Regions from separate parts of the Lactobacillus sp. ESL0261 genome, predicted to be linked through region 1. Evidence: predicted binding sites of a transcription regulator. Region 1 holds the regulator's gene; each other region holds the start of a gene.
The links. Region 1 encodes Rex, which represses fermentation and respiration genes when NADH is low (regulators of the CRP and FNR family bind a similar motif). Its sites were predicted from a motif close to TTGTGAANTANTTCACAA; they were not measured.
Positions count from the first base shown of each region.

Region 1 (5,392 bases):
TTTGGGCAAAGAAATTACCAAAATTTTCTGTTGCAGCAGCTCTACCTTTAATTTGGTCTACTTCTAAAGGTGTCAATTCGCTATTAACCTTACCGGCCGCTTGCGCCATTGGATTAATCAATGGCGCAATAAACTGGACGTGTCCTTGTAATGAAATACCAAAGGCACCGGCAATTTCACGAATGGCCTGATAAATATCGAATATACGACCAGGTGTCAGTTTTTTCATTTTTTTAATTAAATTAACAGCGGCTTGTTTTAAACCATGTCTTTCTAAAATTCCAATAGTTGGTAAAGTGAGAAAGAAAAGAGAAACCATTCTGTTATCCATAAATCCTTTACCTAGAATTGTCAAAAATGAGGTAAAATCTATTCCTGAAACTAATGCCGTAACTAAAGCAGAAATTACGACTACAGCTATTGTATCAAGCCCCAAGGCAAACCCTAACACTATAACAACAATACCCAACAAACTTAAATATTCCACTAATGTTCCTTTCTAGTGAATAATCTTAACCAAGATAAACTAAAAATGAATTGTAACAAAAAAATCCCACTAGCAAGCTCTACAGGATTGCTAGTAGGATTTATTAATTAACTAATAAAAACTAAATTACATCACACCTGGATTGCCAGCACCTGCAGCATTTGGATCAGTAGCAGGTTTATCTTCTGGTATCTCGGCAACAACTGCTTCAGTAGTTAGGAGCAAAGCGGCAATTGAAGCAGCATTTTGTAAAGCAGTACGGGTTACCTTGGTTGGGTCAATAATCCCGGCTTTAACCATGTTTTCCCATTTGCCATTAGCTGCGTTATAACCAACTTCGTTATCTTGACCTTCAAGTTTGTTCAAGATAACTGAACCGTCTTCACCAGCATTTTCAGCAATTTGACGAACTGGAGCAGTCAAAGCTTCTAAGACAATGTTAATTCCAGTTTGTTCATCAGCATTATCACCTTTAAGATCCTTAACAGCATCCTTAACGTCTACTAATGCAGTACCACCACCAGCAACATAACCTTCGTCAACGGCTGCACGAGTGGAGTTCAAAGCGTCTTCAATGCGGTATCTGCGTTCTTTCAATTCAGTTTCAGTAGCAGCACCAACATGAATAACGGCAACACCACCAGTTAATTTAGCCAGACGCTCTTGTAATTTCTTCTTATCAAAGTCAGAAGTAGTCTCTGCAATTTGTTTTCTAATGGAATCTTCACGATCTTTAATAGCTTCATCAGAACCAGAACCATCAACAATGGTAGTTGAGTCCTTAGTTACAGTAATGCGACGAGCTTGACCTAATTGATCAATCTTAGTGTCCTTTAACTCAAGACCTAAGTCCTCAGTAATAACTGTACCACCAGTTAAAGCTGCAATATCTTGCAGTTGTTCTTTACGACGGTCGCCAAAGCCAGGAGCCTTAACAGCAACAACGTTAAATGTACCACGAATCTTGTTCAAAACTAATGTTGGCAAAGCTTCACCAGAAACATCATCAGCAATGATCAAAAGTGATTTACCTTGTTGCACAATTTCTTGTAACAATGGCAAAATGTCCTGAATGTTAGAAATCTTCTTATCAGTGATTAAAATGTATGGATTGTCAAGATCTGCTTCCATCTTGTCATTATCAGTTACCATGTATTGTGAAAGGTAACCACGGTCAAATTGCATACCTTCAACTACTGATAATTCAGTTTCAATACCACGTGAATCTTCAATAGTGATCACACCATCATTACCAACTTTTTCCATGGCGTCAGCGATTAAATCACCAACTTCTTTTGAAGCTGAAGAAACTGAAGCAACTTGAGCAATTTGGTCTTTTGAAGAAACAGTATGACTAATCTTGTGTAATTCATTTACTACAGCTTTTGTGGCTTTTTCAATACCGCGGCGAACACCAACAGGATTAGCACCAGCGGTCACGTTCTTCATGCCTTCACGAATGATTGCTTGAGTCAAAACAACAGCAGTAGTTGTACCATCACCAGCAATGTCATTAGTTTTTTGTGCTGCTTCTGCAACTAACTTAGCACCCATATTCTCATAGTGGTCTTTTAATTCAATTGCCTTGGCAATTGTCACACCATCGTTAGTAATGTCTGGGTTGCCGTATGATTGCTCTAAAACAACATTTCTACCCTTAGGACCAATAGTTGCCTTAACAGTGTCAGCTAATTTATCAACGCCCTTTAATAGAGAACGTCTTGCTTTTTCTGAAAATTTAATTTCCTTTGCCATATTTTTCTGCGCTCCTTAATTACTTAACAATTGCTAAAATATCTTTTTCATGAAGGACTAAATACTTTTCGTCATCGTATTTGACATCAGTGCCTGAATATTTGTCATATAAAACAACGTCACCCTTTTTGACAGTCATAGGAATTTTACTGCCATTTTCGGCATAACTACCTTCACCAACAGCAACAACTTCACCTTCTGTTGGCTTTTGTTTAGCATTAGAAGCCAGGACGATTCCGCCTACAGTTTTCTCTTCTTCTTCTTTAACTTTAACGATCACGCGATCACCAATTGGTTGTAACACGTTTGTCCCTCCTAAAATTAAATTATTAATCTATTTTACGTGTCATTAGCACTCCTATTCATCAAGTGCTAACTTACATTTATGATAATAACCCCTTTTCATAAAAAATGCAAGAAAAAATTAGCACTTTGAGTAAAAAAGTGCTAATTGTATTTTTATACCTACTTTTTCTTATCTGAGTCAAGGAAGTAAATTAGAGTTTGTAATTCCGTTGCCAAATCAACGTTCTGGATTCTAATACCACTTGGAGCAGACAAACGAATTGGCGTGAAATTCATAATTCCTCGAATACCGGCTTCAACCATATCATCAGCAGTCTTTTGTGCTGTCGTGGAAGGAACGGTCAAAATTGCAATAGAAATCTGTTGGTCACTAAGCTGTTTTTTTAGTTCACTCATGTCATAAACAGGCACGCCACTGAGAATCTTGCCTGTAATTTTATCATCTATATCAAAAGCACATGAAATACGAATATTGTTTGTACGTTTGAAATTATAGTTTAATAACGCATGGCCTAAATTACCAACGCCAACCAGGGCAACATTTGTTAAGGTATCTTGATTTAAAATCTTTTTAAAAAAGGAAAGCAAACTTTTTACATCATAACCATAACCACGTTTTCCCAATGCACCAAAGTATGAAAAATCACGTCTGATTGAAGCACTATCTACTTGAACAGCCTCAGATAATTCAGTTGAGGATACCTTTTCTTTACCAGCCTCATTTAAAATTATCAGGTAGCGGTAATATAGCGGCAATCTTTTAGCCGTAGCCGTGGGTATTTTGATTTTTTCCATTTAAAAAGCCTCCAACTTGATTAAGAATATATTTTGTTTTGTGAATTTTTCAGCAATTACTACTATTTTATCTATAAATTTGCGCCATTTGCAAACATTTTTTTCACAATCTATCAAATTTTAGCATAATAGTAACAGGTTTGATAATAGAAATTTAATTTTTTACTCTTTTAATTAAAAAATGCTTCTTTTTTACATTTATTTCCTATATTTATCAATCAAACTCTCCCACAAGAATTTTGCTACGTATGCTAAAATGGTTTCTAGGTGAAAAATTATGATAATTGCTCAAGGGCACGATTTAAAAAAACAATTCGGTGCCAACACATTATTTAAAAATGTCAATTTTTCAATTGACTCAAATGCAAGAATAGGTCTCATTGGACCCAATGGTGTCGGTAAAACGACATTGCTTAAGATTATGACCGGCGAAGAAGAAGCCACACATGGCGACTTTACCATCAATAAAAATATAGATGTCGGCTATATTGCTCAAGAAAATGATTTAAATGAAAATAAAACTATTTGGGATGAAATGTTGTCTGTTTTTACCCCTTTAATTAATATGGGTAAAAAGATAAGGGATTTACAAGAAGAAATGTCTGCAAATCCGCAAAAAAAGGATCTGCTAAAACAATATGACCAATTGCAATACAGCTTCGAACAACAGGGAGGATACACCTACCAGGCCGATATCAAGAGTGTTTTAAATGGCTTTAATTTTCCTGAAGCAACTTGGACTAAAAAGGTTGGCAGCCTTTCCGGTGGAGAAAAAACACGGCTCTCTTTTGTCAAGTTATTATTACGCAAACCCCCGTTATTATTACTTGATGAACCTACCAACTATCTTGATTTAGACACATTAGACTGGCTTGAAAATTACCTTAAAAACTATTCTGGTGCCATTTTGGTAGTTTCTCACGACCAATATTTTTTGGATAATTTAGCAACGCAGATTTTTGAATTACAATTTGGCAAATTAACTGTGTTTAAAGGAAATTATTCTGCCTACGTCGCTGAACGTCAATTACGTGACCGTCAACAAGAAGAAGCATACGAAAAGCAGCAAGAAAAAATCAAAAAAGACGAAGAATTTATTCAAAAAAATATTGTTAGAGCCAAAACTACCAAACGAGCACAAAGCCGCCGCAAGCAATTGGAGAAAATGGAAAGAATTAATCCGCCAAAACGCAAAAGCAAAGTACGCATTAATTTCCAAAGCGAGCGGCCATCTGGTAAAGAAGTGCTAATTTTACGTGATTTAACTATTGGCTATCCCACAAAAACAATGGTTCACGGTATTTCTCTGCAAGTAAATAAAGGCGATCGCGTGGCCGTTATTGGTCAAAATGGTATTGGTAAATCAACTTTACTCAAAACCGTGATGAAGGAGTTAAAGCCGAAAAAAGGTTCAATTAAATATGGAGCATCCCTTGATATCGGCTATTATGATCAGGAACTTCAGGGACTTGATCCAACTAAAACGGTAATCGATACAGTTTGGGACCGGCACAAAACAATGCCTGAAAAAGATGTGAGGTCGATTTTAGCCAGTTTTTTGTTTACGGCAAAAGATATTGATAAAACTGTCGGGCAACTTTCAGGTGGTCAAAAGGCCAGATTAACATTAACTGTTTTGTCACTAGAACATAATAACTTTCTGCTGATGGACGAACCTACTAACCACTTGGATCTTGAAGCTAAGGAAGTTTTAGAACAGGCGCTACAGAACTATGATGGTACTTTACTTTTTGTTTCTCACGACCGCTATTTTATCAATCAGTTAGCAAATAAAATTGTAGAAATTAAAAACGGTATTGCTCAAGTATATGAGGGTGATTATAGCTATTATTTAGATGAAAAGAATAAGCAAGACTCAGCCTCAAAAAATGAATCATCCGAGAATAGAGAAATAGTAGAACCTGAGCAAAATAAAAATAAATTGTCCTATCAGGAGCAAAAGTTGCGCGATTCACAAAAGCGTAAATTGCAAAGAGAAGTTGAAAATACCGAAAATAAAATTGAAAAACTGGAAAAAGAACAAAAAGA
Region 1 is NZ_REHN01000010.1:14,769-20,160, forward strand. It holds gene F5ESL0261_RS06885 (DUF969 domain-containing protein) at 1-487, opposite strand, end outside; gene groL (chaperonin GroEL) at 614-2,242, opposite strand; gene groES (co-chaperone GroES) at 2,262-2,546, opposite strand; gene F5ESL0261_RS06900 (redox-sensing transcriptional repressor Rex) at 2,708-3,343, opposite strand; gene F5ESL0261_RS06905 (ABC-F family ATP-binding cassette domain-containing protein) at 3,621-5,392, shown strand, end outside.

Region 2 (5,392 bases), on a different contig from region 1:
TACTAACAAAAATGCCCAGTGAAAAGCAAATTTGTCAATTTATCGCTCAAATTACAGAAAATTTATTAGAATTTATTCCTCAATTTGATCAAGTCAATTTTCTGCCTGATTACAAAAAGAAGCTTGCATTAATGAATCATGATGTTGTCCTGACTTTAGGCAAACAAAGAGTATTAGGAAAAGTGACAGATATAACACAGCAGGCAAATTTAGTTTTAAAAACTGCAGCAGGCTTAAAAAGTTTTAATGCTGGCGAGGTCACAAAAGTACGAAATTTTTAGCAAACAAAAAAAGACGAAGTTCTTCGTCTTCTGAAAAATACTTATTAAAATTTCATAATCGTTTATAGCTTTTAGTATAGTAAAAAGAGCTTTTACTTCTTCTTTGCTTTACTCAGGGAGTCTTTGACAGCTTCTTTTATTGCTCTGCTGGTTTCTGATGCTCCAGAAACGGCATCGACATCGTAGGTGTTTTGCTCAACCATTTTTTGAGGTAACTCTTTAACCGCTTTTGAGCCGTAGTCATCACTTTCAGTTTGCTTCAAAATTTCGACATCCGCAATCTTGCCTGATTCATCCAAGGTGGTTCTGACAACCACGCCATCACCCATGCCTTGATTACTATATCCTAAATATTGATTAGGGCCAACTTTGAATTTTTGATCGCCTTCATCACTTGAAACAACAAAATTATCATTAATTGGTGCACTATTTAGATCCGCGGTACCGATTCTAGACATATCCTGTTTAGCAACAGCAGCATTTTCGCCGGCGATTTTACCAGAAATTAAACAATCTGCAATATTACCACCAGTAGTATATTTATTAACAAATGGTGAACCTAATTCTCCTGCCTCAAATAAATGTGGGATTGGAGTCCCATTTGGATCTAGTACTTGAGCATGACCGTCACGCCGGCCGCCACCTTGAGTATTAAGCATATTTTGTCTCAAGGCAATTGCATAAAATGGCCCATTTTGACTAAACGCACGCAGAGTAGCAGGATCGCGGTGATAAGCATAGTCTTTTCCTTGTTGCGCCATAAAATTGAACTCTGAAATTGTTTGAGACAAAACTTCTGGATCCTTGCCAATTGCTGAAGCCAAATCAGCAATTGAATTAGCCTTAATAATATTATCCAAGAAATGAGGCACTTTAAGACCATCATCTGGTTCATTTAGAAGTTCTTCATATTTTTCCTGGTCAAAAATCATATACGGATGGTTTTGATTCAATGGCACTACCCAATCACCATGATTATAAATATGACCATGCCGATTTAGTTCTGCTTCATTGAAGTAACGACTACCATCTTCACCAACAACGATTGCACTGCCTTTTGCTATTTCTGACCAAAAGACATTTAAAGCATATGTCGACCGAATGCCTTCTTTTTGCCTTGGTGAAAGACCATGGAATTGACCTAGAGATTCAAATGATCGCATATTCCACAACTGCGCATTTACTTCTTCCAGCATTTTAATGCCATCACCCTTATTGTACAGAGAGCCAATTGGTGACAAATAAGAAGACTGCAAAAATGTCTGGATCATTTCCTTATTATTTTCAAAACCACCGACAGCCAAAACCACGCCGTTATTTGCTTTAATGTTGCGTAAGACATGATCTCGTTCAATTTGAGCACCTAAAACAATTCTTGAAGCTCCATCTTGAACTAAATGTTTAGCTGGACTGCTGTACCAAACAGTAATTTTTTCTGAACGATCTAATACTTTTTGACGTAACAGTTTCCACAAGGCAGCATCACTTGTGCCATTATGAACTAAGTAATCATCATACGAATCAGCACAAGGCAATTCAGGATATTCAGTCACATATTTGGTTGAAGGAGTACCAGCCAACAATTTTTTCATGCTTACTGGTTTAACACCTAAATATTTTTCAAAATAGTCACTCATATTAGCCATTCCTTCAATTAAATTGTGGAAGGGTTCTTTATCTGGTTGCAAAGGTGCCGCTAAGTTTTCATGGTACTTTTTTAAAGCTTCATAATCCGTACCGGCTCCTACCATTTGGCCAGCATAGCGTGTATTACCACCCTCATGGCCTTCTGGAGCACTGTCGACTAATAAAACTTTAGCACCGCTATCTGCCGCAAACCTGGCAGCTGTGGCACCAGCTCCACCAAATCCTAAAACTATTACATCATAAACAGCATCCCATTTAAAACTGTGTTCATTATTCATTATTAAGCCTCCATATAAAAAGCTCTGATATAGACAACTTAATTATAATTCATAATGGTATCTTTGTGAATAAGGTAACTAAATAATCTAAAAAAATTCTTAACCTTACTTAAATCCTATTTCGCAAAATGCAGAATAAAAAAAGCTAATTTCATCAAAACTGCGACGAAATTAACTTTCAATTTTATTCATTTTTTCTTTACGGATAAGGCATTATAATAATTAATCCCCTTAAAAGATCAGTCATAGTAATTCCCCCCTTTCATATAATTTTAAACTTTATAATTACATCTATTTTATAACTTATATTGACAGTAGTATGGAAGTTTTCATATTTGAAATTATTTTTCCATTCTTTTTACCATAACTTTATATCCTGATTCATATAAAACTTTTTTTACAACTTCAGCTTTTTCTTTATTTCCATGAATTAATTCATCAAAGTAAAGTCCTAATATCTTAGGGAACGCTAATTCAATGTCATCTGGTAGTTGTTTTATATAATCTAATGATTCTTTGCATAACTTGAATTCTTTCTTCTTGAAGCACCAGTCAACGTAATTAATTAGTAAAACACTTAATGCAATCTCAGTTTTTTTATCAACTTTTGTAATATCGTGATATCTTCTTAAAATACTTTTAACAAAAAAAGTTGCTTCATCCACATTATATACTTGAATCAAGTTTGCAATTAGTAAAATACGATAATATTCGTCATCGTTGTAGCTTTCTTTAAAAATAATATTTTTTATAGTATTTCTTTGTTTGTTAGTTAATTTTTTCATTGCAGTTTCGTTATGAGTTTCTGCAATCAACCGAGCTAATAAAATTATAAATTTAATGAAAGGTGTTTGAGGTTTAATCTTCTCAAATGATTTAATTATATTTTTTATTTCACTTTCATTATCTTCTGTTGATACAGTAACAAATCTATTTACCAATGAAACCAGTTTTTCTTTATTTGCTTTTTTACTTTTAAAGTCATTAAAAAAATCTTTTGGATCAACATTATGCTCTTGCAGAATGTCTAAAAAGTCATTTACTCCAATATCATTTAGTCCTCTTTCGACCTTCGAGTAAAATGAAACAGAAATAACACCAGCTGCCATTTCTGTTTGGGTCAATCCTAATTCTTGACGTAAACTTTTTAATTTTTTACCTATATAGTTCATTTAATCTCCTATCTTTTTATGCTATATATGACTTCATAATTATGAGCACATTTGATAAAGCTGGCAAAACTTATTATTTAATTTTAATAAAATAAGCTAAAAGAACAATGATGTTAAACTAAAGAGTCTAAGTTTGTTATAATTTAAGTTATTAATAACAGTTTAATATAACAGCTTTAGGGGATTCGACATGCCAAATTTTCATAACACTAAACTTAAAAAAGAAGTAGTTTTAAGAGATCCAGTTCACGAATACATCCACATTGAAGACAAAGTTATACTTGATATCCTGAAAACCAAGGAATTTCAAAGAATGCGCAGGATTAAGCAACTTGGTCCTATTGCCTATGTTTTTCCAGGTGCAACGCATACTAGATTCGAGCATAATCTAGGAGTTTATGAATTAACCCGCAGAATTTGTAATATTTTTGCAAAAAAATACCCATCGCAACGTTCAGGCGATGGACTTTGGGATGATAGCAACAGGCTTTTAGTAGAATGTGCTGGTCTCTTACATGATATTGGACATGGTCCGTATTCACATACCTTTGAACACCTTTTTGGCACTAATCATGAAAAAATTGGGCAAAAGATTATCACTGACCCCAGTACCGAAGTTAACGAAGTCTTGCAAACAGTTTCACCGAATTTTCCGAGTCTTGTAGCAAGCGTCATTGCCAAAACTTATCCCAATCCACAAGTAGTCAAAATGATCTCTAGTCAAGCAGACGCTGACAGAATGGACTACCTGCAGCGCGATGCCTATTTCACTGGGGTTACTTATGGGAAATTCGATTTATCCAGGATTTTGCAAGAAATTCGTCCATACAGTGAGGGAATTTGTTTTACTATGGCAGGAATGCATGCCGTTGAAGATTACATTGTTTCTCGTTATCAAATGTATCAACAGGTTTATTTCCACAGAGTCGGGCGCTCAATGGAAGTTATTTTGCAGCATTTACTTGAAAGAGCGAAAATCATTTACAAGCAAGGTAATTTGCCGGTAACTCCTAGTTTAGCAAAATTTCTGGCTAATGACTGGACACTTGATGATTACTTGAAGCTAGATGATGGCGTAATGGAAACCAATTTTTCAATGTGGACAAAAGCTAATGATCCGATTCTCTCCGATTTAGCAATGCGTTATCTCTTCAGAAAGCCTTTAGCCAGTGTATGTATCAATCAAGAAACCAAAAATCTGTTGCCAAAATTAAAAGATTTAATCAAACAAGCTGGGTTTGATCCAAATTATTACACTGATACCAATTCAGCTTTCGATGAACCTTATGATGCTTATAAGCCAACTGGTAAAAATGCTAACAGTCAAATTGAAATCATGCAAGACGATGGACAATTAATTGAATTATCACATTTAAGCCCTCTTGTACGTTCATTGAATGGGAAATTGCAAGGCGATGAACGCTTTTTCTTCCCTAAAATTATGATGTCAAATAGTGATGAGCCCCAGATTTTTGATCCGTTATATCAAAAATTTCAGCGCTATGTTAAAAATGGTGCCTTAAGGTACTTGAGAAAGCCAAAAAAATAAAATAAATTATTAGACAGGAAAACCCCGAATTGAACAATTCGGGGTTTATATTGATTAAAAAAGGTTTCCAATTCTGATGTGTTCCCAAAAGTTGGACAACTCTTAGGGCACAGTACATAACTAATTTTGAACTAATTTTTTACAATTCTATGACTAGATTTTAAAATGATATCTTTTGCTAATCAGCCTAGAACTTTAAAATAAGCTCCTGCAATGCTGACTAACAGCATAATTAACATGATCCATAGGGGATTTAATTTCTTTTTTAGTAGCCAATAAGTTAAGCCAAAAACAATCAACACTGAAATACCAGGAAAAATACCATCAAGTAGTGACTGAACAGTTGATCCACCAGCTTTAGTGCTACCTATTTTAGAAACAAACTTAACTTTTACCATATCCATGGTCATAGCGCCAACAACTATCATACCTACTATTGAAGCATATTTCGTAAGTTTTCCCATT
Region 2 is NZ_REHN01000012.1:24,598-29,989, forward strand. It holds gene F5ESL0261_RS08035 (biotin--[acetyl-CoA-carboxylase] ligase) at 1-281, shown strand, start outside; gene F5ESL0261_RS08040 (FAD-binding protein) at 374-2,206, opposite strand; gene F5ESL0261_RS08045 (helix-turn-helix domain-containing protein) at 2,548-3,378, opposite strand; gene F5ESL0261_RS08050 (HD domain-containing protein) at 3,569-4,927, shown strand; gene F5ESL0261_RS08055 (PTS system mannose/fructose/sorbose family transporter subunit IID) at 5,110-5,392, opposite strand, start outside.
Region 2: a site for Rex is predicted at 2,270-2,287, ahead of F5ESL0261_RS08040 (FAD-binding protein). Genes of this name have one in related genera too.

Region 3 (5,392 bases), on a different contig from region 1:
ATTTGCTCATTCATCAAGTTTCTTTCTGTCATGGCATCAAGCAAAGAATTGTTGCTAATAGTACCTATTTTATTTGAATTAGAAATAGAAGCGCTTGATGTCGCGTCACTTCTAACCTTATAGCCTGCATTAATACCTAAAATGCCCAGTGCACCAGATTCTGAAATAGCAGCAACTAGTTTGCCATCTGTTAAGGTGTGGATAGGTTCGTGAACAATAGGGTAATTTGTTCCCAATAATTGACAAATTTTATTCATTAGTTTTATACCTTTTTAAAATCTTATTTGACAGGAATATTATCGACAATTTTCTGAATATCTGGTTTATGACTTTTAAGAAAGTCAATAAAATCAACTATTTCTGGTGAAAAGTTTTGACTTGAATCATATACCAGGTAAACCTGACGAGTATTTTTGGGCAAGTCAAGTTTGATGATGTGGATGTCGAAACCGCTCAAATAAATAGTTTTTGCCACTACACCAACGATATCGTTGGTCAAAACTTGTCCTGCAATTGCCAGCTCATCATGAAGCCTGTTCGTAATATTCAGATCAGAGGCATTGGCCAGTAAAGCATTAGTGATGTCTTTTCCAATCTGAATTTTTTTAGAGTAGGTAATAATTGACTCACCTTGTAATTCTTCGGGCGAGATTTCATTTATTTTTGCCAGGTTATTTTCCTTTGAAACAATGGCAATGATTTCTTCAGTGTAAAGGGGAATATAAGTAAAATAGCTAAATTCAGGTACAAATGAAGAAATTCCAATATCATACCAGCCATTTTTGATGCCTTCGCAAATCTGATATGAAGGGTTATCGTGGTATATAAAATGAGGTGAAATATTACTTTCTTGTTGATATTGCTTAGTTAAGTTAGGCAAAATAGTTCCAATTGCAGTGGGTATACCAGCAATATGTATATTGCCTTCATCCTGACTGATACGCTGTTCAATTTTCTTTTTACCACGATCTAAAGAGTCTAAAGACTTAGTAACAGTATCGTAAAAGATACGTCCATATTCAGTTAATTGCACGTAATGACCGTTGTGTTTAAACAGTTTGCAGTGTAATTCTTTTTCAAGTTGTTTAATCGATACTGAGAGGGTAGGCTGACTGATAAATAAGCTATCTGCTGCTTTAGTGTATTGTTTTTGATCTGCCAATTCACGAAAATAGTAAAGTTGATTTAGATTCATGATATTACCTCAAAAATTATTTTAATATTCAATACCTATATAAATAAATGCTATACCTATTTTTTATAAAACGCTTACAAAAATTATTTATAATAATATTGATAAAATTAATATTAGTTTATTAGTGTTGATTTTATAGTGATTTGACTCCCGATATTTGGTGAGTCTTTTTAATTTGTACAGTTAATAATGCTAAGAATCCCGCCTTTTTTAATATATTTAGCCATAAAGGTATTTATAAAATTAATAGTTATGACTTTGTTATCAATTTTACAATCTAAACTTTTTAAAACATAATACAACTGTTGATAGAAAAACGCTTTCAGAAGCATTTACTAAAAGTTAAAAAGGAGATTGTATTATGACAGAACAAAAGAAGTTGCATGTATTACCAGCATATGAAGAAACTCCAATTATGCACAAAACTAAACCCGGTGAATCAATGCCTGAAGAAGACTTTGAAAACTACTTAAAAGAAATTCGTCACTTGGCACAAAACGAGTTTGACAGGATGACCCCATACATAGAAGAAAATCGCAAGTTTCCGCAAGACTTTTTCCCAATTGCAATTAAGCATGATTTATATCGTTTTGCACTACCTAAAGAATACGGCGGCTGGGGTCTTAGTGAAAAACAAATTCTGCAAGTTCAAGAAGAATTTTCAAGAACTCAGGGTGGAATTAGAATGCACTTGCACCATGCTTCAGATATGAACTGGCGGATTTTGGATAATTTTGGTAGTCAAGAACTTAAAGATAAGTATATGAACAAGTTCCAAGACAAATCAATCTATGCTAATTTTGCTTTAACCGAAAAGAGTGGTGGTACTGGAGCAGACCTTCATACTTTAGCTGTTAAGGACGGCGATGACTGGGTAATCAACGGTGAAAAAACATTGATTTCTCATGCAGATGTTGCAGACTTTACCTACTTAATTGTAGTTACTGACCCAGATAAAGAAGGAGATGAAAGATTATCAGCTTTCTTTGTTCCAACAAATACACCGGGATTTGAATCCAACGAAATGCCTTTAATGATGGGCTGTCGTGGTGCTGGACACGCTGATTTGAAGTTCACTAATATGAGAGTACCTGATAAGTATATGCTTGGCAAGAGAGGAGAGGGTATGAAAGTAGCTATTTCTTCGCTTTCACTTTCTCGTGCCCATATTGCTGACTCCAACTTAGGTATGGCTCAACGGATGTTAGAAATGTCCATTGCTTATTCTAAGGATCGTGTAACTTTTGGTAAGCCACTGTGTAAACGGCAATCAATCATTTTTGAAATTGCTGACATGGGGGCACGCATTCATGCTCTTAGATTAATGCTGTGGGACTTGGCAAAAGATTATGACGAAGGAAAGGATATTACTAAGAAAGCTTCTCTAGCCAAACTGGAAAGCATCAATACTGTCAAATTAGTTTCTGATTACATGCTTGAAATTTTCGGTGGTATTGGCTACTTCCAGGACAATCCTTATGGACCTGCTGAAAGACTTTACCGTGATTGTCGTGCTATGTGGTTAGAAGAAGGACCTCGTTCCGTTCAAAGATTAACTGCAGGTCGTTTATTAATTAAAGACGGTGGCAATACACCAATAACAAGTCTTTAAGGCAATCAATTAAATTAATTTGAGTAAATCAGGGAGGGCTGAATCTAAAACTTACTTTGCAAGGTTCAATCCTCTTTGTTGTATATAGTTTTGGAGAAAAAGATGGCTAACGAAATATTATCAGGAATAAGAGTTATTGATCTCACACAATTTTTGGCAGCTCCAACCGTAGGACGAGTCCTTGGCGAATGGGGAGCTGATGTAATTAAAGTTGAAGCTCCTAAAGGTGATGCTGGACGGACCCAAGGTGCAGTTTTTGGCATGAAGTATGAAGATGATGAAAATTTGGGCTTTGATGTTTCTAATATGAATAAAAGATTCATCACTTTGAACATGAAAACTCCTGCAGGGATGCAAGCCTTTAAAGACTTATTAAAAACCGCAGATGTATTTTTAACATCTGTGAGGACAAAGAGCTTAGCTCATATGGGAATCACTTGGGAAGGACTGCATAAAGAATTTCCTAAATTAGTGTTTGCACAAGATCGCGGCTATGGCGAATTTGGCCCTAAAAAAGATTCTGCTGGCTATGATGCAACTGCTTATCAAGCACGTGGTGGAGTTCAAGGAACAACGGTAGATAAAGGAGGAAATCCATATAATCCAGTAAATGGCTATGGTGATTTCCAAGTATCAATGACCTTAGCCGCAGGTATTTGTGCAGCCTTACTGAGAGCTCAAAGAACCGGGAAGGGTGATAAGGTTGTTGTTAACTTGAATCACGCAGCGATTTTTATGCAAAATATCGCTATGGTTTCTGCACAATATGGCAATGTATATCCTAAGAGTCGTAAAGAGGTTACTAATCCATTTAATGATACCTATAAAACTTCTGATGATCGCTGGTTCGTACTATGCGTTCCTGAATATGATCGTGATTTTGACAAAGTAATGCATGACATTGGTCGTGATGATGTCAAAGGCGATGAAAGATATAACAAAATGGACACTTTGAATGCTAATGGTACCAGCAATGAAGTGATTGCCATTTTAGAAGACGCTTTTAAGAAAAAACCGTTGCAGTATTGGATAGACCTCTTTAATAAGGAAGACTTACCGCTTGAAGCTTGTCAGATACCGACGGAAATATACCAGGATCCTGAGGCTTTGGATAATGACGAAATTAGACTAATGGAATTTCCATCTGGAAATAAGAGATTTATTCCTACTAATCCAGTACGTTTTTCGTCTCAAGGCAAGCCTACGCTAACTCCTTCTCGTGCTCAAGGATCTGATACACGTGAAGTACTCAAAGATGAGTTAGGCTACAGCGATGAAAAAATAAGTGAGATGTTTGCCAGTGGTGCTGCCAGTGGCCTGCGTCATATAGGAGACCCAATTAAATAGGTATTAAAATGACATTACTTTATACACAAGCACAAAAAGAATATATTCATTTAGCACAAGAATTTGGTAATCGGTATCTAACCCCTGAAATTATTAAGAAATACGATTTAAAAGGTGATTGTCCTTCCAGCTTGTTTGAGCCTGCAATTAAAATTGGCCTTCATATGCTTGAGATACCCAAGGAATATGGTGGTGCTGGCCTTTCTTATGAAGATTCTGCCCTCGTTTTTGAAAAACTGGCGGAATATGATGCAGGCTATGCACTGACTCTAATTACTTCATTTGTTGCACTGCGGTGCGTAATGCTGGCCGGTACTGAAGAACAAGCACAAAGATTTGCCGATGTCATCAGACCTGGTCGTTTTGCTGCCTTTACAATGTCAGAAGCAGATGCTGGTTCTGACGCAGGTTCTGTGAAAGCAACAGCTGTTCGGCAAGGCAATGAATATATTTTAAACGGAAATAAAGCTTTTGCTACTAATGGTGGAATAGCAGATATTTTTATTGGAATTTTTAGAACTTCTAATAATGGTAATCACGGCTTATCTGCTTTCATGATTGATAAAAATACGCCAGGTATTTGGGTAGGAAGGCATGAAGATAAAATGGGGCTGCGTTTATCAAATACAGTACCGTTAGGATTTAAAAATGTACACGTGCCAGCCGAAAATCTGATTGGTCAAGAAGGAAGAGGGATTAATATTGCGTTAAACAGCCTTAACCTTTCACGTGCGTATGTTTCTACTTTGACCGTTGGTGTTATGCAACGGGCACTTAATGAAGCTGCCAAGTATGCCAATCAGCGTGAACAATTTAATCAACCGATTTCTCAATTTGAATCTGTGCAAAATATGCTTGCTAATATGGCAACGGCAGTAGAAACAGCCCGCTTATTAGTCAACAACACAATGAAAATGATGGATAAAGATTTATCTGTACGTCAAGAAGGTGCAATGACCAAGCTTTATGTGACTGATGTAGCACAAAAAGTAACTTCTGATGCAGTTCAGATTCTTGGTGGTTACGGTTATACCCGAGCTTATCCGGTTGAAAAGCTAATGCGTGATGTCAAAGGATTTCAAATTCTGGAAGGAACTAATGAAATTCAGAGAATGACAATTGCACGTGAAGTTAGCAAAAAATATCAGGACTAGGAGGGTACCATAATGAAAATCGCATTAATTGCCAAGGCTGAAGCAGATAATCCTAAAACTTATACTTCTCATAAGAATAAAGTA
Region 3 is NZ_REHN01000002.1:4,807-10,198, forward strand. It holds gene F5ESL0261_RS00435 (nitronate monooxygenase) at 1-257, opposite strand, end outside; gene F5ESL0261_RS00440 (LysR family transcriptional regulator) at 281-1,195, opposite strand; gene F5ESL0261_RS00445 (acyl-CoA dehydrogenase family protein) at 1,557-2,807, shown strand; gene F5ESL0261_RS00450 (CaiB/BaiF CoA-transferase family protein) at 2,910-4,154, shown strand; gene F5ESL0261_RS00455 (acyl-CoA dehydrogenase family protein) at 4,163-5,308, shown strand; gene F5ESL0261_RS00460 (hypothetical protein) at 5,321-5,392, shown strand, end outside.
Region 3: a site for Rex is predicted at 1,454-1,471, ahead of F5ESL0261_RS00445 (acyl-CoA dehydrogenase family protein). Genes of this name have one in related genera too.

Region 4 (5,392 bases), on a different contig from region 1:
ATGCCCTGCAAGCATTGAGCCAATCATAACCATGGTGGCGCCAAACCGAATTGACTTCGCTATATCGCCGTTATAACGGATACCGCCATCAGCAATCAGCGGTTTGCTGGCTACTTTACTGCACATTCTTAGCGCAGCGAGTTGCCAGCCACCAGTGCCAAAACCGGTTTTAAGCTTGGTAATACAAGCGCGGCCAGGACCAACACCAACTTTTGTGGCGTCTGCTCCTGCACCTTCTAATTCACGCACAGCTTCTGGGGTCGCAATATTGCCTGCTGTTAAAAAAGTATCTGGCAATTTTTCTTTGATGTATTTAATCATATCAATAACATAGATAGAATGCCCATGAGCTACATCAATCGTGATATATTCAGGCTTAATGTTTTCAGCAACTAGCTGATCGATAAAATCATATTCGCCTTTTTTAATACCAACAGATATAGAAGCAAATAGACCTTTTTCATGCATCATCTTGATAAAAGCGAAACGCTTTTCAGGTTGAAAGCGGTGCATGACATAGTAGTAGCCGTTTTGGGCCAGCCAAACCGCCAAGTCATCGTTAATTACGCTTTCCATATTGGCAGGTACGACTGGTATTTTAAATGTTCGGTTTCCGAACTTAACACTGGTATCTGCATCATGACGGCTCTTAATGATCCCTTTATTCGGAACAAGCTGGATATCATCATAATCAAATGCTTCCATACTGAAATAATTGCTCATAAGTAAATCGGCTCCTAAATAAATATCTTTACAAACGAAGTAACTATAATCAAAAATGCTTTTTTTGTCAATATAAAAATCGAACTATTGAAAATATAACCACTATAATAATTCGCATTTAAATTTGACTAAAGAATGGTAAATTGCTAGACTATTTACGTGATATTTGTAGAAATTTAATGAGGTGAATAAATATGACAGCAGTTGCAGTCGTTGGTAGCCAATGGGGCGACGAAGGAAAGGGCAAAATTACTGATTTTTTAAGTAATGACGCTGCCTATACTGTTCGTTCCAATGGTGGTAATAATGCTGGCCATACTATTGAAATAAATGGTCAAGATTTTAAGATGCGTTTAATTCCTTCAGGTATTTTTGCGTCAAAAGAAGGGGCCGTAATTGGTAATGGCGTAGTTATTAATCCTGAGGTTTTATTTAGCGAATTAGAGAATCTGGCTGAAAAGGGAATCGATACCAGTAAATTAAAAATCTCTAACCGGGCTCATATCATCATGCCATATCATATCAAGCAAGATGAATATCAAGAAGAAGCAAAAGGTGATCAAAAAATCGGTACTACTAAAAATGGTATCGGACCGGCTTATATGGATAAAGCATCCAGAATTGGTATTCGCGTTTGTGACTTACTTGAGAAGGATACTTTTGCAGCTAAATTACGCGCTAATTTAGAGCAAAAAAATGAAGTATTTACCAAAATTTATGGCAAACCGGCACTGAAATTTGAAGATATTTTTGACAAATACTTTGAATACGGTCAGAAAATGAAGAAATACGTCACTGACACTTCAGTGCTAGTTAACGATGCTCTGGATAATAATGAAAAAGTACTGTTTGAAGGTGCGCAGGGAACTATGCTTGATATAGATGAAGGGACTTATCCATTTGTTACTTCGTCAAACACAATTTCAGGTGGAATTGCCAGCGGTATCGGTGTTGGTGCCAACCGGGTAAAAAGTGTCATTGGTGTTTGCAAAGCTTATACCACCCGTGTTGGTGCTGGTCCTTTTCCTACTGAATTACTAGATGAAACTGGTGACCGTATTCGCGAAACTGCTCATGAATATGGCACAGTTACCGGTCGTCCTCGGCGCGTGGGCTGGTTTGATTCAGTTGCTTTACGTCACGCCAAACGCGTTTCTGGCATCAATGGTTTAAGTCTTAACTTGCTTGATATTTTTAGCGGTTTTGACACTATTAAAATTGCAACTGCTTATGAACTTGATGGTCAGAAAATTGATTACTATCCTGCAAGTCTAAAAGAATTAGACCGCTGCCAACCTGTTTACGAAGAATTACCTGCTTGGAAAGAAGATATCACAGGTGCTAAGACTTGGTCTGATTTGCCAGAAAACGCACAGAAGTTTTTAAACCGTGTTTCAGAACTTGTAGGCATACCTTTAGTTACTGTTTCGGTAGGCCCTGATCGTGAGCAAACGATCGTTTTACAAAATCCGTGGGAAATGTAATTTATGCTAGAACGTTATACTCGCCCTGAAATGGGTAAAATATGGTCTGATGAAAACAAATATGAAGCATGGCTAAAAGTAGAAATTGCTGCTACCAATGCTTGGAGTGAATTAGGGGAAGTGCCTCAAGCAGATGCTGCTAAAATTGCCCAAAATGCCAGCTTTACACCAGAACGGGTGGCAGAATTGGAGCAGGTAACCCACCATGATGTGGTTGCTTTTACACGAACGGTTTCTGAAAGTCTGGGCCCAGAGAAAAAATGGGTGCACTTTGGCCTGACTTCGACGGATGTTGTCGATACTGCGCAAGGATATATCCTAAAACAGGCAGATAGAATTATTCGTCAAGATCTGCATGAACTAAAAAATACGATTGCTGAAAAAGCACGTAAATATAAAAATACGGTGGAAATGGGGCGCACGCATGGTGTGCAAGCTGAGCCCACTACTTTTGGCTTGAAATTAGCTCGCTGGTATGCGGAAATTAATCGTGATATTGAACGCTTTGAACATGCAGCAAAAGGAGTAGAATCGGGAAAAATTTCCGGAGCCGTTGGGACTTTTGCTAATGTGCCGCCAGCTGTTGAAACTAGTGTTTTAAAGCAGCTAGGCTTAACCCAGCAGCCAATTACCAGTCAAGTATTGCCACGCGATTTACACGCTGAATATATTGCGACTTTGGCGCTAATAGCCACCAGTATTGAAAATTGGGCAACCGAAATTAGAAGTCTGCAACGCTCTGAAATTCACGAAGTAGAAGAACACTTCCGTACAGGGCAAAAAGGCTCTTCAGCGATGCCTCACAAACGTAATCCTATTGGCTCGGAAAATCTTTGTGGTATGGCACGGGTTTTACGCGGCCATATTATTACTGCTTATGAAGATGTATCACTGTGGCATGAACGTGATATTTCCCATTCCAGTGCTGAACGGGTAATTTTACCTGATACGACAATTGGTATTGATTATATGCTCAATCGCTTTAACCGCATTTTGACTAACCTTGATGTTTTTCCAGAAACCATGCTTAAAAATATGGATAAAACTTATGGCTTGATTTATTCACAGCGCTTGCTGTTAAAATTGATTGATGAGGCTGGTCTTTCTCGTGAAAATGCTTACGATATGGTCCAAAAATTAACCACGAGATCTTGGAATGAGGGAATTTCCTTTAGAAAATTAGTTGAAGACAGTCAAATTATGAATTATCTTTCTGAAGACGATGTCGCTGATGCTTTTGATTATCATTACCATTTGCGGCATGTAGATGAGATTTTTAAAAAAGTTGGTTTAGAATAAATTAATAAATAAAAGTTCACTTGAATGTGAACTTTTTTTATACTCAAAATTAAATTTTGGATAAGTCCGGTTTAATGTAAGCGGTTATGTGATATTATTAACATAAACGCAAGATAATATTTAAAGATTGAAAGGCAAAAATTTAAGTCTTTTAAGCTAGAATAAGATTTTTTTAAAAGAGGCAATCATATGATAGTTAATGATCATACATATTATGATGCAAGCTATGATGTAGTAGTTTTAGGTTTTGGTGGAGCTGGAGCAACTGCAGCTCGTTTTGCGGCTGATAGTGGTGCTAAAGTGCTGATAGTTGATTCTGCTCCAGAAGGTCACGAAGGTGGCAACACAAGGTATGCTGCTGAACTTGTAGGTTATAGCAGCAGCGAAGAGGATTATCGCGCTTATTATGAACATTTGGCCCAGCACTTTAATATTGATCCTGAAATAGAGGATACAGTTGTTCATGGCATTACACACATGAAAGAATATTTCAAAAAGTACCTGGATGTTGCTAATCCCGTTAGCTATAAAACCATTTTAGGACTGCCAGAAGATGCTGTAATTGCCGATCATCCTAATCTACCAGGTGCTAAAAGCTATGACATGATCACAATAGAGAAGGGTATTTTTAACGCTTCATTGTGGAACATTTTACGGCAAAAAGTACTTGATCGTAGTGATAAGATTGATGTTTGGTATTCTGCACCTGTTAAGCATATTCTCCAGACTCCTGGTAGGAAAGTTGTGGGAGCCCAAATTGAACGTGACAATGTTTTATTAAATATTTATGCCAAAAATGGAGTGGTGTTAGCCACTGGTGGTATCGAAAATAATCCACAAATGATCCAAGACTATATTGGCTCACACAAGTTAGTACCTTTGGGTTCGCTTTATAATAAAGGTAAGGGCATTGACCTTGCTCACGAAGCAGGTGCGGATATGTGGCATATGTCAATGTATGCGGCCGGTGGAATGCAACAAGCTTTTGCTTTTTATGAACCTGGGATGAAGCGTGCACCATTTTATATGGGTAACCCAATCTTCTATACAGGCAGTATTTTTACGGTTGGCGATGACGGCACACGTTACTTTAAGGAAGATCAAGGAGCACGTGAAGGCTATGTAGAAAATCATGGTTCATGGTATAAACCATTGAATCCAATTCACCCTTACTTTGTCTTTGATCAAAAGCAATATGACAAGATCAGTGAGATTGATACTTTCCCTGATAATAAAGCACTTAATTCCGTCCTTAAAGCTGATTCTGTTTCTGAATTAGCAGAAAAGATGGGAGTTGCTGCGGATAAACTGCAAAGTACAATTGATGAATTTAACTTTTTTGCCGAAAAGAAGCATGATTATGCTTATCATCGTGATCCTGCTACTTTAAGTGCATTTTCTGAAGAGGGTCCGTATTATGCTATACCGCTAGTACAGACTATTGGCTGGTCTGAAGCTGGTCCTAGAAGAAATGCCCGAGCTGAAATTCTTGATCCTGAGCACAAGCCGATTCCACATTTATATGGTGCTGGTGAGCTGGGCAGTAATATGTCTAACTTATATCAAGGTGGTTCGGATTTGGGCGACTGTTTGATTTTCGGTAAAATTGCCGGTCAAAATGCAGCCCATCCTAAAGACGATATCGCAGAAGTTAATGTACCTTCTCCTAAGAATGAAAAGCCGTTAAAGCCACGTCCACTTGCTTCTGATATTAAGAAAGAAGAATATCCGACTGGCCCTGAACAATATATTGGTAAATCTACTAAAGGAATGGGAGATGAAATTATTGTCAGGGTAACAGCCGATAAGCAAAAGAATCTCAAAAACATCGAAGTTCTGAAACAAGCTGAATCCGATGATTATGGTCAAAAGGCAATCAATGAATT
Region 4 is NZ_REHN01000014.1:42,728-48,119, reverse strand. It holds gene F5ESL0261_RS09590 (GMP reductase) at 1-723, opposite strand, end outside; gene F5ESL0261_RS09585 (adenylosuccinate synthase) at 918-2,207, shown strand; gene purB (adenylosuccinate lyase) at 2,211-3,506, shown strand; gene F5ESL0261_RS09575 (FAD-binding protein) at 3,696-5,392, shown strand, end outside.
Region 4: a site for Rex is predicted at 3,593-3,610, ahead of F5ESL0261_RS09575 (FAD-binding protein). Genes of this name have one in related genera too.